Regions from separate parts of the Neobacillus sp. S1115 genome, predicted to be linked through region 1. Evidence: riboswitches for the same ligand, from Rfam matches in the RefSeq annotation. Region 1 holds a riboswitch; each other region holds the start of a gene.
What was found. A riboswitch is a leader RNA that binds a small molecule or an ion and turns the genes downstream of it on or off. The one in region 1 is predicted to bind preQ1.
Positions count from the first base shown of each region.

Region 2: it holds a riboswitch for preQ1, as region 1 does, so the genes downstream of both, queC (7-cyano-7-deazaguanine synthase QueC) here and ACZ5B7_RS05360 (QueT transporter family protein) in region 1, are expected to answer to the same signal.
Region 3: it holds a riboswitch for preQ1, as region 1 does, so the genes downstream of both, queF (preQ(1) synthase) here and ACZ5B7_RS05360 (QueT transporter family protein) in region 1, are expected to answer to the same signal.

Region 1 is NZ_AP038275.1:1,099,960-1,104,561, forward strand. Features, by position in the region: gene ACZ5B7_RS05350 (LysR family transcriptional regulator) at 79-957, shown strand; gene ACZ5B7_RS05355 (DinB family protein) at 1,014-1,538, opposite strand; gene ACZ5B7_RS05360 (QueT transporter family protein) at 1,665-2,189, opposite strand; PreQ1 riboswitch class I at 2,214-2,258, opposite strand; gene ACZ5B7_RS05365 (DUF4177 domain-containing protein) at 2,362-2,550, shown strand; gene ACZ5B7_RS05370 (glycoside hydrolase family 1 protein) at 2,703-4,145, shown strand; gene ACZ5B7_RS05375 (DMT family transporter) at 4,377-4,602, opposite strand, start outside.
Region 2 is NZ_AP038275.1:4,015,369-4,019,970, forward strand. Features, by position in the region: gene queE (7-carboxy-7-deazaguanine synthase QueE) at 1-596, opposite strand, end outside; gene queD (6-carboxytetrahydropterin synthase QueD) at 589-1,071, opposite strand; gene queC (7-cyano-7-deazaguanine synthase QueC) at 1,076-1,735, opposite strand; PreQ1 riboswitch class I at 1,788-1,830, opposite strand; gene ACZ5B7_RS19410 (CDGSH iron-sulfur domain-containing protein) at 1,995-2,201, opposite strand; gene folE (GTP cyclohydrolase I FolE) at 2,215-2,769, opposite strand; gene ACZ5B7_RS19420 (helix-turn-helix transcriptional regulator) at 2,874-3,566, opposite strand; gene ACZ5B7_RS19425 (MTH1187 family thiamine-binding protein) at 3,772-4,074, opposite strand; gene ACZ5B7_RS19430 (nuclease-related domain-containing protein) at 4,157-4,602, opposite strand, start outside.
Region 3 is NZ_AP038275.1:6,182,784-6,187,385, forward strand. Features, by position in the region: gene ACZ5B7_RS30000 (L,D-transpeptidase family protein) at 1-1,160, opposite strand, end outside; gene queF (preQ(1) synthase) at 1,366-1,866, opposite strand; PreQ1 riboswitch class I at 1,988-2,034, opposite strand; gene ACZ5B7_RS30010 (flavin monoamine oxidase family protein) at 2,158-3,717, opposite strand; gene ACZ5B7_RS30015 (LLM class flavin-dependent oxidoreductase) at 4,014-4,602, opposite strand, start outside.

The DNA.
Region 1 (4,602 bases):
AGTTTATATAATAAATTTGATTAATGGAATTAAATAATTTTAAACGAATTGATTAATTTTCTTAATAAGGAGGAGAATATGGAATTCCAATGGCTTAACACGTTTATTACGGCAGCTGATTGCGGGAATTTCCGCAGAACGGCGGAAATCCTCTATATTTCACAGCCATCTGTAACGGTTCATATAAAACAATTGGAACAAGAGCTCGGTATTCAATTATTTGATCGGGATGGAAAAAAAGTAAAACTAACTGAAGCGGGGAGGAGATATTTGGTTCATGCAAAAAAACTGATAGAGGTTTATCAGGGGGGACTCGAGGACATTCACTCGTTTAGTCAAGGCTACACAACGAAATTTTCCATTGCCATATCACCTTTAATCGCAGATACCATCCTGCCATATGTTTTAAAAAGCTATACAAACAAGCATCCGGAAGTAGAAATCTCGGTTAAAATCATTGAATCCGTTGGTATCGAAGAAGCGGTATTAAGGGAGGAAGTTGATATCGGGCTGTCCTGTTTACACAGCCTTCATCCTGAATTGATTAGTGAGCTTTTATATAGGGATAGGGTTATTCTAGTTGCGCCTCATGATGGGAGAGATTCCGAAACAGCACCACCGTTAGATGAAGAAGAGGTTTTAACATCGAACTATTTGTTAACCCATAATCACCCAGGTTACTGGGATGTTCTTTGCCACGCGGTAAAAAGCAAATATCCAAAGGTGAAAATGATGAAAGTGTCACAGGTACACATTACAAAAAGATTCATCGTTGAAGGGCTGGGTGTCTCTTTCCTTCCGACATCAACGGTCAGAAGAGAGCTGCTAGAAGGGAGGCTCTTAGAAGTAGACTGCCAAACCATCCACCTGCCCGAAGCAAACACCTACGCCATCATGAAATACGACCACTCCAAACAAAAAGAATTTCTCGAGTTTATCTCAAACTATCGGATTTAAAAAACAGTGTCCGCCTGAGGAGGACACTGTCCACGAGCGGTGCCTGACACCACCCGTTATTTCAAATTAGTTAAGTATCGGTCTGTCACGATGCTGAGGTGGTGGATTGCATGGCCGGCGATGATGTAGGCGATGGCGCGGGTGGTGACCTCCGTGCCATTGGCGTTGCCGCCATTTGTCCAGGCTGACTCTGGCATGTTCTCGATCAGCGTGATAGTTGCTTTCCTGACTGCGATGAAGTCAGCAAGGATAGATTTTAGTGGCAGCTCTCCCATTTGTGCTCCAGCCACATAATCATTCTCGTCAAACCCTGCTAATGGAGTTTTGTCGCCGCGGCCAACTCGAAGCAGGCGGTAGCTCATGATCCTCTCAGTATCTGCCATATGGCCGAGTACTTCCTTGATGCTCCATTTACCAGGTTCATAGCGGAATTGCGCATCTTCCACTGAAATCCCTTCGAAAAGAGAAACCGCTTTTTCAAGGCCTTCCTTAAGAATCTGCAATAAATCTCCTTCTGGAACTAACTGAACATACGGTACATAATAATCTGGAAACTCATTGTTATTAGGACGCTGCAACATTCGAAAAACCCCTTTCAAAAGTCTGAAAAATTAACTACCTTCATTTTAGAGTTTTTTTGAAATAAATACCATAAAAAAGAGCTGCCGCCTGGGGTGTACCCCTGAAGCAACAGCTCTTGAAATCTTTTATTTAAAGATTTTATCAAAATGAACGCGTTTGTTAATGAAATACATGACTGGCATGCCGACAGCCATTACAACGAACTCCCCAACTGCAGTAGTTAACCATGTAAATAGGAATGGCAGATTGAACGCCAAATGCAGTTCAATCGCAATGAGAAACATCGTAAAAGTGAACACCAACGTATTCACAATCATCCGAGCCCAGATTCCTTTAATAAACCGCGCACTTAAAATCGTAATGACCAAAGCAATCAAAGATTGGCCAACTCCGAAAATGAGGTCATAGGCCTTCATTGGCGAGAAAAATAAATTCGTTAAAAATACCCCTAAAATGATCCCGTAGAGATACTTTTTATTGAAAACGATGAGATGGTTAAACATCTCTGAAACGCGGAATTGCACCTGGGTAAACCCAAATGGCTGAATTAATGCCGAAACGGCGATGTACAAAGCTGCGACAATACCGTTTACAACAATCTCCCGCACCTTGCTGTTTGCAGCGCCCGAATTATACTGGGCGTCTAGCATATTTGTTGTTTTTTCCATATTCATTTCTCCTTAGTTTTTTATAGTGGGAGGTTCTCGAACCACTTAAGGTAATATATTAACAAACTATTATATTAATACATAAAAAAATGGCAGTCAATTACAGTTTTTGGGATAATGAGAATATAAAAAATATAATTTGCGGAGGGGAACCATGTACGAATATAAATTTGAAAAAATTGAGCTAAGCAAATTAAGCGGAAAACCTAAAGGGGATTATCAGGAAATTATTCATCAGAACGCGAGGAACGGCTGGAGGTTGGTCCAGATTTTTGCGCCGGGAATTGCTGCATATGGGTCTGCGGCTTATTATGAAGCCATATTTGAAAGAAAAGTAGATTAAATGAAAATTGGTCGGGGCTGACACAAGAATTTGAGTTAGCCCTTTTGTCTTTGTGTTTCTAAAATTCCTTACATCTTTCTGAGTAAAAAACGAATAATAAAATGGTACATAAAGTTTCCAAAATTAATTTTAATATAAAGGAAGAAATCTAAATGAATCAACATAATGCCAGATTCCCCGAAGGATTTCTCTGGGGCGGCGCAACTGCTGCCAATCAAATAGAAGGCGGATTTCGCGAAGGCAATAAAGGTTTGAATATCTCAGATGTTCTACCTGGAGGGAAAGAGCGCCTGAAAATATTGATGTCGCCTGGATTTAACTTTGAGATTGATCATCAGAAATATAGGTACCCAAACCATGAAGCGATTGATTTTTATCATCGTTATAAGGAGGATATCGCCTTGTTTGCGGAAATGGGCTTCAAAGTATTTCGGATGTCGATTGCGTGGACAAGAATTTTTCCAAATGGTGATGAGTTAGAACCGAATGAAGCGGGTCTGGCTTTTTATGACCGGGTCTTTGATGAATTACATAAGTATGGAATCGAACCGGTTGTGACCATCTCTCACTATGAAATGCCGTTGCATTTGGTGAAAGAATACGGCGGCTGGCGAAGCCGTCAGGTTGTTACTTTCTTTGAAAGATATGCAACGGCGCTTTTTAACCGATTTAAGGATAAAGTGAAATATTGGATGACCTTTAATGAAATAAATGGCGCCTTGAAGATGCCAATCATGAGCATGGGCTTCTCGCCTGACAGAGAAGATGACCGTTATCAAGAAACCTTTCAGGCTTTCCATCATCAGTTTGTTGCCAGTGCTATCGCGGTTAAAGCATGTAAAAAAATCATGCCAGATGCACAGATTGGCTGTATGATTCTGTTTGCACCTGTTTATTCTTACGATAGTAACCCGGAAAACGTCCTCTATGCCTTAAAAGAAGAGGAACTGTTTAACTATTTTTGCGCAGATGTTCATGTGCGCGGGGAGTACCCTTCCTTCATTCAGCGCTTCTTTAAAGAGCATAGTGTTGAACTTGAGATTCAGAATGGGGACTTGGAATTAATCAAAGAAGGAACGGTAGATTATATTGGCTTAAGCTATTACATGTCCCGTACTGATAAAAAAGTTAAGGCTGAAGAGGAAAAGGCAAATGGAAATATTGTCGGAGGAGTGAAGAACCCATTCCTGAAAGCAAGCGATTGGGGCTGGGAGATTGACCCTGCCGGTTTGCGAATCAGCTTAAACAGGCTGTATGGAAGATACCAGGTGCCGTTATTTGTTGTAGAAAATGGGTTAGGGGCGTATGACCAAGTGGAGGAAGACGGTACCATCAACGATAATCACCGGATAGATTACCTTCGTGAACATATCAAAGCCATGGGAGAGGCAATTGAAGATGGAGTAGAGCTAATGGGCTATACAAGCTGGGGCTGTATTGATTTAGTCAGTATGTCTACTGGTGAAATGTCCAAGCGTTATGGATTTATCTACGTCGACAAGCATGATGACGGCAGCGGTACATTAGAGCGTAAACCGAAAAAGTCATTCCATTGGTATAAAAATGTCATTGCAACTAATGGGGAGCAACTATAGTAATAAAAAAATCGGTATCTTTTTGAGGTACCGATTTTTCCATTTGTATTTCACAGTGGCGTCATTTTCGGATTCGCAGATAAAATTGAGAATTCGCGGATATATTGAAAAATCCGCAGATATAATCTGAAATTCGCAGATAAAATGAAAAATTTGCAGATATATTTCAATAATCCGCAGATATATTTTTCCTCAATGTAAAAATGCGCAAATTCTGAGGTATCCGGCATATTACGATACTGAACGAAGCCCGATAACCCCCACAATAATCAACCCAACACTGACAAACCGCCCGGTATTTTTCGACTCACCGAATAAAAACATATTAATCAAAACCGCGCCAGCCGTCCCGACCCCAATCCAGACAGCGTAAGCGATACTTACTTGCAAATATTGAAAAGATGTATATAAAAATCCGAACGATGCGCTGAACCCGCCAATATAGAGCACTCCATTT
Region 2 (4,602 bases), 2.9 Mb from region 1:
TGATTATCCATTGTTGACAGATGATCATTACCAACCTGTACAAAGAAGGGAACATCCGGATAACGGAAATGAACTGCTCTGGCATATTCATAATCAAGATCATCAAATACCACAATCTTTAAGCTGAATTGTTGCGCTAAATTATTTTGTGTAAGTTTCCCAATGATTTCATCTAAAATTTCAAAATCCGTCTCCATTTTCGAGCTTGGCGGCTTGGGGGAAATGGTTAATTCATCAATCTCATAAAACCACTCCTGCCACCTGCTCCCTTGGGTTTCGAGACCAATTTTTATTTGATTATCTTTTAGGATCTTAATGAATTCATCGAGATTTTTCAATAACGCAGGATTCCCGCCTGAAATTGTGACAAAGGAGAAATTCATGCCGCCGATTCGCTTCATCTCTTTCCAAATTTCCTCTGCTTCCATCATGCGAATATCATTTTTACCGGTGCCATCCCAGGTAAAGGCGGAGTCGCACCAGCTGCAGGAATAATCACAGCCAGCAGTTCTTACAAACATCGTTTTCTGGCCGATGACCATCCCTTCCCCTTGGATGGTAGGTCCGAAAATTTCCATTACGGGTATTTTACTCAACTTCCATCCACTCCCGTCTAGCTTCCGCATAGCTTGTCGGTGTCTCAAACAACCGAACAAATTCCACTCTTGCGCCACTATACTGATTCTTCCGCTCTTCTTTCGTAAGCGCCTCAGCCATCTTTTCATAAATCCAGACCACCATGTTTTCAGCCGTGGTATTCATTGGCGGTAAGGTTTCATTTAAATAGCGATGATCCAGATGAATTTCAATTTCATTTTTCCAAATATCTTTTATCTCCCCGAAATCCATCATCAAGCCACGGTCATCAACGTAGCCGCTGATTCCAAAAATGACTTTATACGTATGGCCATGAAGGTTTTTGCATTTGCCTTCATAGCAATGCAAATGATGGGCAGCATCAAATGTGAATTCTTTGCTCACAAGAACACGTTTGTGATGGTATTTCAATTGACTGCGGTTGATATCTTCATCTATTTTTTGGAGTTTATCGACAATTCGAAAGCCATACATTGCGTTACAACTCCTCTCGTGTGCTTAAATATTGATCAAGGCCGCGTTTTCTTAGTTTACAAGCCGGGCATTCACCGCAGCCATCGGCAATGATCCCGTTATAGCAGGTTAATGTTTTTTCCCTAACAAAATCCAAGGCATTCAGATTATCTGCCATTTGCCAGGTTTCAGCTTTGTCCAGCCACATTAATGGGGTATGAATAACAAATTCCTTGTCCATCGACAGGTTCAATGTGACATTTAAGGATTTTATAAAAACATCACGGCAATCAGGATAACCGCTAAAATCCGTTTCACAAACACCGGTAACAATGTGCTTAGCCCCAACCTGGCTTGCCAGCACCCCTGCAAAAGAGATGAATAACAGGTTCCGTCCCGGTACAAAAGTGGAAGGCAATTCACCATTTTCTCCATCCTTCACCTCAATGTCCTTACGTGTTAAGGCGTTTGGTGCCAGTTGGTTTAACAATGACATATCTAAAATATGATGCTCTATTCCAAGTTCATTCGCGATATTTTGGGCACACTCAATTTCAAGTTTGTGCCTTTGATTATAGTTAAACGTAACCGCCACTACTTCTTCAAATCGTTCCAATGCCCAAAACAAACAGGTGGTGCTGTCCTGTCCGCCGCTAAAAACTACAACTGCTTTATCTTTCTTCATCATAAATTCTCCTTTAAATAGAAAAACAGGACTACTAAAGAAAGCAGTCCTGTTTTCCTTAGTTTTTTAAAGAGGGTAGCTAGAACCTCTACCGCAGGGTGCGGATTTTCTATTTTTCATTCAACTATATGATTATAAACCAATTTATAAATTTTTCAATCTGCTTGACGATATTTCCACATTTTTTTTAAGCATTAATAATTAACTTCCTAATATGAAAATGACGCCAATCTAGGCGCCTATTCTTTAATTTAAGATATTATGTGGCATCAGTTGCTCTTGGACTGCTTTCAAATCCGCCTTTCTTATGAGAACCATCACAAAATGGCTTTTTACTGGACAAACCGCAGCGGCAAAGATAAACTTTCCCCTTTTTGGAAAATTCATTTCCTTCTGAATCGGTTAACTGAATATCACCTGTTACGACCAACGGACCATTATCTGAGATTTTTATTTGATTATCCATACCTATCATTCTCCTAACTTTTAATTATTGAAAAAAACTCGGCACGTAAATCAGATCGATTTTCAAATATTCCTCGGAAACTGGTAGTTGTCGTGAACGCATCAGATTTTTTCGTTCCCCTGCTGCACATGCACATATGCTTTGCTTCGACGACAACCATCGTTCCTTTCGGTTCCAAAACCGCTTCCATTGCTGTTGCGATTTGATTTGTCAGTCTCTCTTGTACTTGGAATCTTTTAGCATACCCGTCAACCATCCTGCCGATCTTGGATAAACCTGTAATTTTTTCATTTGGAAGATAACCTACATGGGCCACCCCAAAAAAGGGAGAGAAATGATGTTCACAAATGGAATAAAACTCAATGTCTTTCGTTAAAATCAACCCTTTATGATGAATATCAAATGTCTTTTCCAAATGTAGTTTCGGGTCCTCATGATACCCTTCTGTATATTCCAGAAATGCTTTTAGAACTCTATATGGTGTGTCTTGCAATCCATCTCGGTCGGGATCATCACCACATAGCTTTATTAATTTCCCAATTGCATCCGTAATCCTATTGACCTCCATATAGCTTTCATTCGCCTCAAGTGACAATGAATTAAAAATTTTTGGAAATTTCCTGCACAAAATAAGGAATTGATCATGGGTCATTTTCACACCATTCCTTTTGTTTAATTGGACTTTTCATCCTCTATGATGATCCGCGGTATATTTCCATCGACAGGCTCATTTATTTGTACATGAAAGGAACAACAGCCATCCCCATTTTGAAGACGCTGCTCTCTTGTTACCTTACATCCCAGCAAATGAGTCAGAACAGAAACAGTAACACTGCACAGAATTGGCCGCCGTAAAGCAACATTATGAAATGGACAATTCCGCTCAATCAGGTAATAATCTGTGTCCTTACTTTCAACATCCATATAAAAGTCGTTTTTTATATAAAAATCCTTGAGGACTTTTAATCGATCGATTGTACTTAGCCCAAACATTTTCGGTTCCCATTCACGAACTCTTTCTTCTATCATGGCGGACAGTACTTGTTTCAGCGCGTTTTCTCCCAAGTTATTGACCATGGTATCCAAAACTTCTATTGTTAAGTGATCGTAATTTTTTTCAAAAAGATGCTCTCCAGCGGTGGTCAAACGATAGCGTATATGCGGGCGTCCAATTCCATTGCTTTTTTCAGCAAACCGGCTAATCCAGCCATCCTTTTCTAATTGCACGAGATGCTGCCTTACGCCTTCACCAGAAATATCCAGTAATGAAGCAATTTCACTCATCGATGATGCTCCATTACTTTTTATGACATGTATAATTCTCCTCCTCGGTTCTGATAAGTGTTCTGCCTGAAAACTCAACATTTTACCTCCCCGCTTTTTTCTTTTTCTTAAATATATATTCACGACCCCAAATAATAGTTCAAGTTTTTTATTGAAAAAATTGATTATTTCATTTCCAAAAGGTTTGCGTGTTGGTACTTGATGCAAAAAAAACATCCCTCTTCAATTGAGGAATGTTTTATTAATTAATATTTATATGTTTCAAAACTGCACCCTTTTGTTTTTCTTATAGTTTTGTCTGCACTGACTGCAATTTCCGCTCCATCGAATGTTCCTTGTCACGACGGTCATCAATTCGGAGATTTGTGCAGACTCTCTGCAAGCCTTTTTGGAAAGGAACCTCATGAATTTCTTGGACAATTTTAAGCAGTAATGTTAAATCCCCTTCAATTAACGTGCTCATCGGGGTTAACTGGTACTTCACACTGTCTTCGTATTGCTGAAGAACCTTATGTATTTCTGCAACATATTCGCTGACACTTGTTGTGCCTGTCCCTACAGGGATAACCGTTATATCAATGATAGCCATAGCTTCATCCTCCTAATTCTTTATATAAAAAGAATATCATATGAAATGGTGGGGACAAAAATTCGCAGACTTAGTTAGCAAATTATCTTTTCATTTGAATCTGTTTAATATGGGCCTGTTTAACGTTAGAATCGGCCAGTGAAAATTTATGTAAATTAGTGTACATCCTGTCGATTTCTATTTGTGTCATTATGTTCCTTGTATTTGTAATTTCTTTTTTTATGGATGATAGCAGAGCATTTCTTTTTAAAACTTTTACATTGGGAGAGGTTACATTTATTTTCTTTAATGTGCAGCGCTCGCTAAAGACAATATAGGATTTAAATAGAGTTTCATCAGCTTTTCCCAATGCAAACTTTAACGCGTTAATATGTGCTTTATTTTGCCAGATAGGGTTGAAGAATTTTTCTTTTTGTTTGTTCGGAAAAATTTGCATCCAATGTTTGCTTTTTTCATCACCAAAAATCCAGCCGCTGTAGTTTTTGGATTCAAAGACATAAAGACCTGTTTCGTGGAGCATGATTAAAT
Region 3 (4,602 bases), 1.2 Mb from region 1:
CCGGTCTTCATGCCTTCAATTTGGTCAAGATAGTACCATTTTTCTCCATCTTTCACCCACCCGGTTTGCATCACTCCATCGGCGGCAAAATAATATTTCTTGTCGCCCGCTTCAAGCCAGCCGGTCTTCATGGCTCCGGTATTATCTAAATAATATCTATTTCCGCCGTCCTCCAGCCAACCAGTTTTCATCGCGCCGGCAGGGTCAAGGAAATATTTCATTCCGCCTTCCTCGATCCAGCCGGTTTTCATTGCCCCGGCAGCGTCAAAGTAATACTTATTGCCACCGTCTTCTAACCACCCCGTTTTCGCTGCACCGTCTTTATCAAGATAGAATTTTTGACCGCCATCTTCCAGCCAGCCGATCTTCATCACACCATCATTTGCAAAATAATATTTCTTCCCTTTAATCTCTTGCCAGCCTGTTTTCAACACACCGCTGCTATCCAAATAATATTTCTTGCCGCTATCCGTCAGCCAGCCGGTCTTCATTATTCCGTTTTTATCAAAGAAATATTTTTTGCCATTTATCGTCTGCCAGCCTGTTTTTACCGCTCCATTTTCATAATAATACTTATTGCCACCTGCTTGCACCCAGCCGTTTTGAATTTGTGGTGCCGGCGTACCTTGATTCTCCCCATTAACTGGTACGGTTACTCCGTATCCATTAGCCATGGCGATAGTATCAAAACTATCACCGGAATGGGTAATAACCACCTCAGTATAATTTTGAATTCGGTCAAAAAGCCATCGAATTTCAGAGTTATGCATACGCACACAGCCTGAGCTGACGTACCGGCCGATGGAGCTTTCATTGTTATTCCCATGGATGCCATAGGTGGTTCCATAGGTTCCTCTTGCCTCAAGGCCCATCCAGCGGTCGCCTAGTGGGTTGCGAGGGTCCCCTCCGGCAATATGGCCTGTATAATAAGGGCGATTTACAATTTTATTAACAATCCTAAATTTCCCTTCGGGAGTTAAGTCCCTTGACCTCCCTGTCGCCACCTTAAAAGTCCTTACTAATGTGCCTCCATCGTAATATGCTAGGGTATTTGTCTTCTTATTAATAATAATTAACTGAGAAGTAGCAGCCTCTGATTGGCTTGAAAAGAAAAAGAAAGTTAATACAAAAATTAAAACCGCAGACGAAAATTTCCTCATATTTCTCTCCCCAATTCTGTTGATGATTATAAAGTACCACGAATCGGAGGAATATTTTGTCAAATTTTAGCAATAAATTTGTAAAATTTCTAATTTTTTAACGTAGGTGGAAATATTGTAAAGATTTTTTAATAAAAAACCTCCCATGGCCTTAGGACCAAAGGAGGGAGGGGATTTCTGAGTATATCTTCTTGTTAACTGTATCTTATCGGTTATCCACCTTTTCAGGATAAAGGTCATGATTCATCAACCGGAATTGGGCCATTTCTTCATACTTGGTTCCCGGTTTACCATAGTTGCACCATGGGTCAATGGAAATTCCGCCGCGCGGCGTAAATTTGCCCCAAACCTCAATGTACCGTGGATCCAGAAGCTTGATTAAATCATTCATGATGATGTTGACACAGTCTTCATGGAAATCGCCGTGGTTACGGAAGCTGAACAGATATAATTTCAGCGACTTGCTTTCAACGATTTTCTGATCCGGGATATAAGAAATATACATCGTTGCAAAATCCGGCTGTCCCGTCAGCGGGCAAAGGCTTGTAAACTCAGGGCAGTTAAACTTTACAAAAAAGTCGCGGTTTGGATGCAGGTTATCGACAGCCTCCAAGACCTCCGGCGCATATTCAAATAAGTATTTGGTGCCCTGATTTCCGAGCAGTGTTAAATCCTTTAAACCTTGTTCATCTGTACGTCCAGACATAAAAAAACCTCCTGTAAATGTGCCCCAGCACTTTCACAAGAGAGGTTCTTCACCATTCTAATCAAACTAAGGGGATAAAAGCAGAAAAGCCACATCCTTATGGACATGGCTTTATTGACATGAATCCATAGTTTTTTATAGAGGGTATCAGCTATGAACCTCTCCCGTTCGATACGGGTATTCTATTTTCTATATAATACTATAATGAACACTTTCCTATACGTCAAATGGAAATCACAGGGGAGGTTCTTTTACATCGGAAGCAAAAGAACCGTCCCCCTTGCATCCTTTTTATGGTAAGTCATTAATTACCTCTTTCGCAGCCCTTTCCCCGGATTCCACCGCTCCGTTTAAATAGCCTGGATACTTAATGGAGGTGTGTTCACCAGCGAAGAAGATATTGCCTTCCCGCTCTCCAACTATTCCGGCAAATTTTGTGTAATTGCCTACTTTCCAGTAAGAATAGGCTCCTTTTGACCATTGGTTGCTAAGCCAGTGATCAACCGTGGCTAAACCATTCCAATTACTTGTACTTCCTGGCAACACGGGGTCTAACTTGTCCAAGAAACTTTTAGCAATCTCATTCTTTTCTGTTACTGTTAACGCAGAAAGTTTGGCTGCTGTTTCGCCTCCCGTATAATTGACCAAAATTCCTGAAATGCCTTGTTGGGTACGTGAGGATTCGAAGGTCTGCTGGTAGCCAGTATCCGTAAAGGTTTCTCCATTATTCCCAAGGTCATTCCAGAATCGCTTAGCAAACTGTGCATGGAGCTTTGTATTTACACCCATTCCCAATTCTTCAATCGCTATTTTCTTTAAGTCTCGAAAGCTGGCATTCTCAAAATCTATCGTTTTTAAAATCTTAAATGGTATAGCCAGAATAACTTTATCGGCCAAAACCTCCCATTCCTTTATACGATTTCGAAAGGTAAGTCTTATTTCATTTTGGCTGGTTTGTTCAATTTTTATAAGAGGGGAATTTAACTCGATTTGTCCTGTAAGATTGTCAGCTAATAAGGTGGGGAGCTGATCATTTCCACCTCTAATATGAAAGCATTCATCTGAGTCTCCATATATGTGAAAATGATCCTTTTGGGCAAAGCCCAACATATAGAGGAGATTTAATGCACTCTGCAGACTTGCATCTGCTCCATTTTCGACGGTATATGCAACTTCCAATAATTTGCCGAATTTGGATTGAATTCCTCCCGGTACAATTTCATTAATATAATCCAACACTGACATATGATCCAGTTCATACCCACGGTCAGTATAATGATTGTAAAGTGTGGTCTCACCAACCTCTAATAAATCCTTTTTGAGTTTAGGCAAAATATGCATAAAATCATTTGTGACTTCCTCAAAGGTATAGGAGCAGCCATCAAAAAAATAAAATGGCATTGTCCCTGTTGGTTCTGCCATCACTACATTATCAAATTTCAAGCCAAGCTCTTTTCCCAATTCTTGAATCTCTTTATGACCTGTATCTATTAATTCCCCACCGCGTTCGACGATTTGGCCGTCTTTAAAATGCCCCCTTCTTGTCCAACAACGCCCCCCAACACGATTGGCCGCTTCATAAATCGTTGAGATAATTCCCTCTTGTTTAAGACGAAAGGCGCTCGTGAGTCCCGCTAATCCTGCTCCCACAATGACTACCCTTGGTGCTTTATGAAAACCATCACTCTTTTTTATTAACTGCTTTATTTCCTTTGCTTTAATGACTTCGACTTTTTGTAATGTGGCATCTTCCTTCAAATTAGCTTGTCCAGTGCTTTTTTCCTTTTCCACTGCGGCACTGGCCACAGCAAAAGACTTCTGCAAAATACCTGCTAATGGTGTACGTGCCAAAGCCTGTCCTCCTTTTGCAAAAATAGATCATGCTAATGATTGAATTACTATCCTGTGATAGTAATATCTATCAATAAAATATGCATGGCTTCTCTTTTTGGCTTTAGGCAAGCAGTAGGTCATCTGGTTTATTTTTATCAACGGACTGGGTGACCTGTAGATACTTAGGAACACAATGGCTAGCAGCATGGCCAGAATTCCCATTTATGCGGCTTTAGCAGGGAGTAAAAAATGACTGTTTTTAGTTTATAAACGCAAAAAAGGAGCCCCTTTTTTGGGACCCCAACTACTGATGCTTACAATGAAACAGGCTGTTTAACTGCTTTGTTTGTTTCGCGTCGAACAACCGGCGCCACCTTGGTCGCCAAAAGTTCGATGGATTCTGCTACCTTTTTAAATGGCATGCCGCCGATATCCATTTGCGCCATAAAACGTTGATGCCCGAAAACCTCATATTGGCGGAGGATTTTTTCAGTAATCTCCTGCGGACTGCCGACAAACAGGGCAGTTTCCGGTCCAGTAAGCTTATCAAACTCCTCTCGCGCCATGGCATTTACTCCGTGTTCCTGATTGAAAAAACCACGATAATTTGCGTAATAAGGGAAATAATTGTCTTTCGCCAGTTGGCTCGTCTCTGAAATAAACGCATGTCCCGTTACGGCCACCTTTAAATCATCAAGCGCAAACCCAGCTTCTGTTGCTGTCTTGCGATATACTTCCACAATCTGCTTAAATCTCATCGGATCACCGCCAAGGATCGCCATTGTTAAGCCCGCGCCATATTTACCTGCACGAATCGCGCTTTCCGGCGAACCGCCGACTCCTACCCAAAACGGAATCCCCTTTTGGACAGGCCTAGGGGCGATTTCTACATCCCTTAATGGG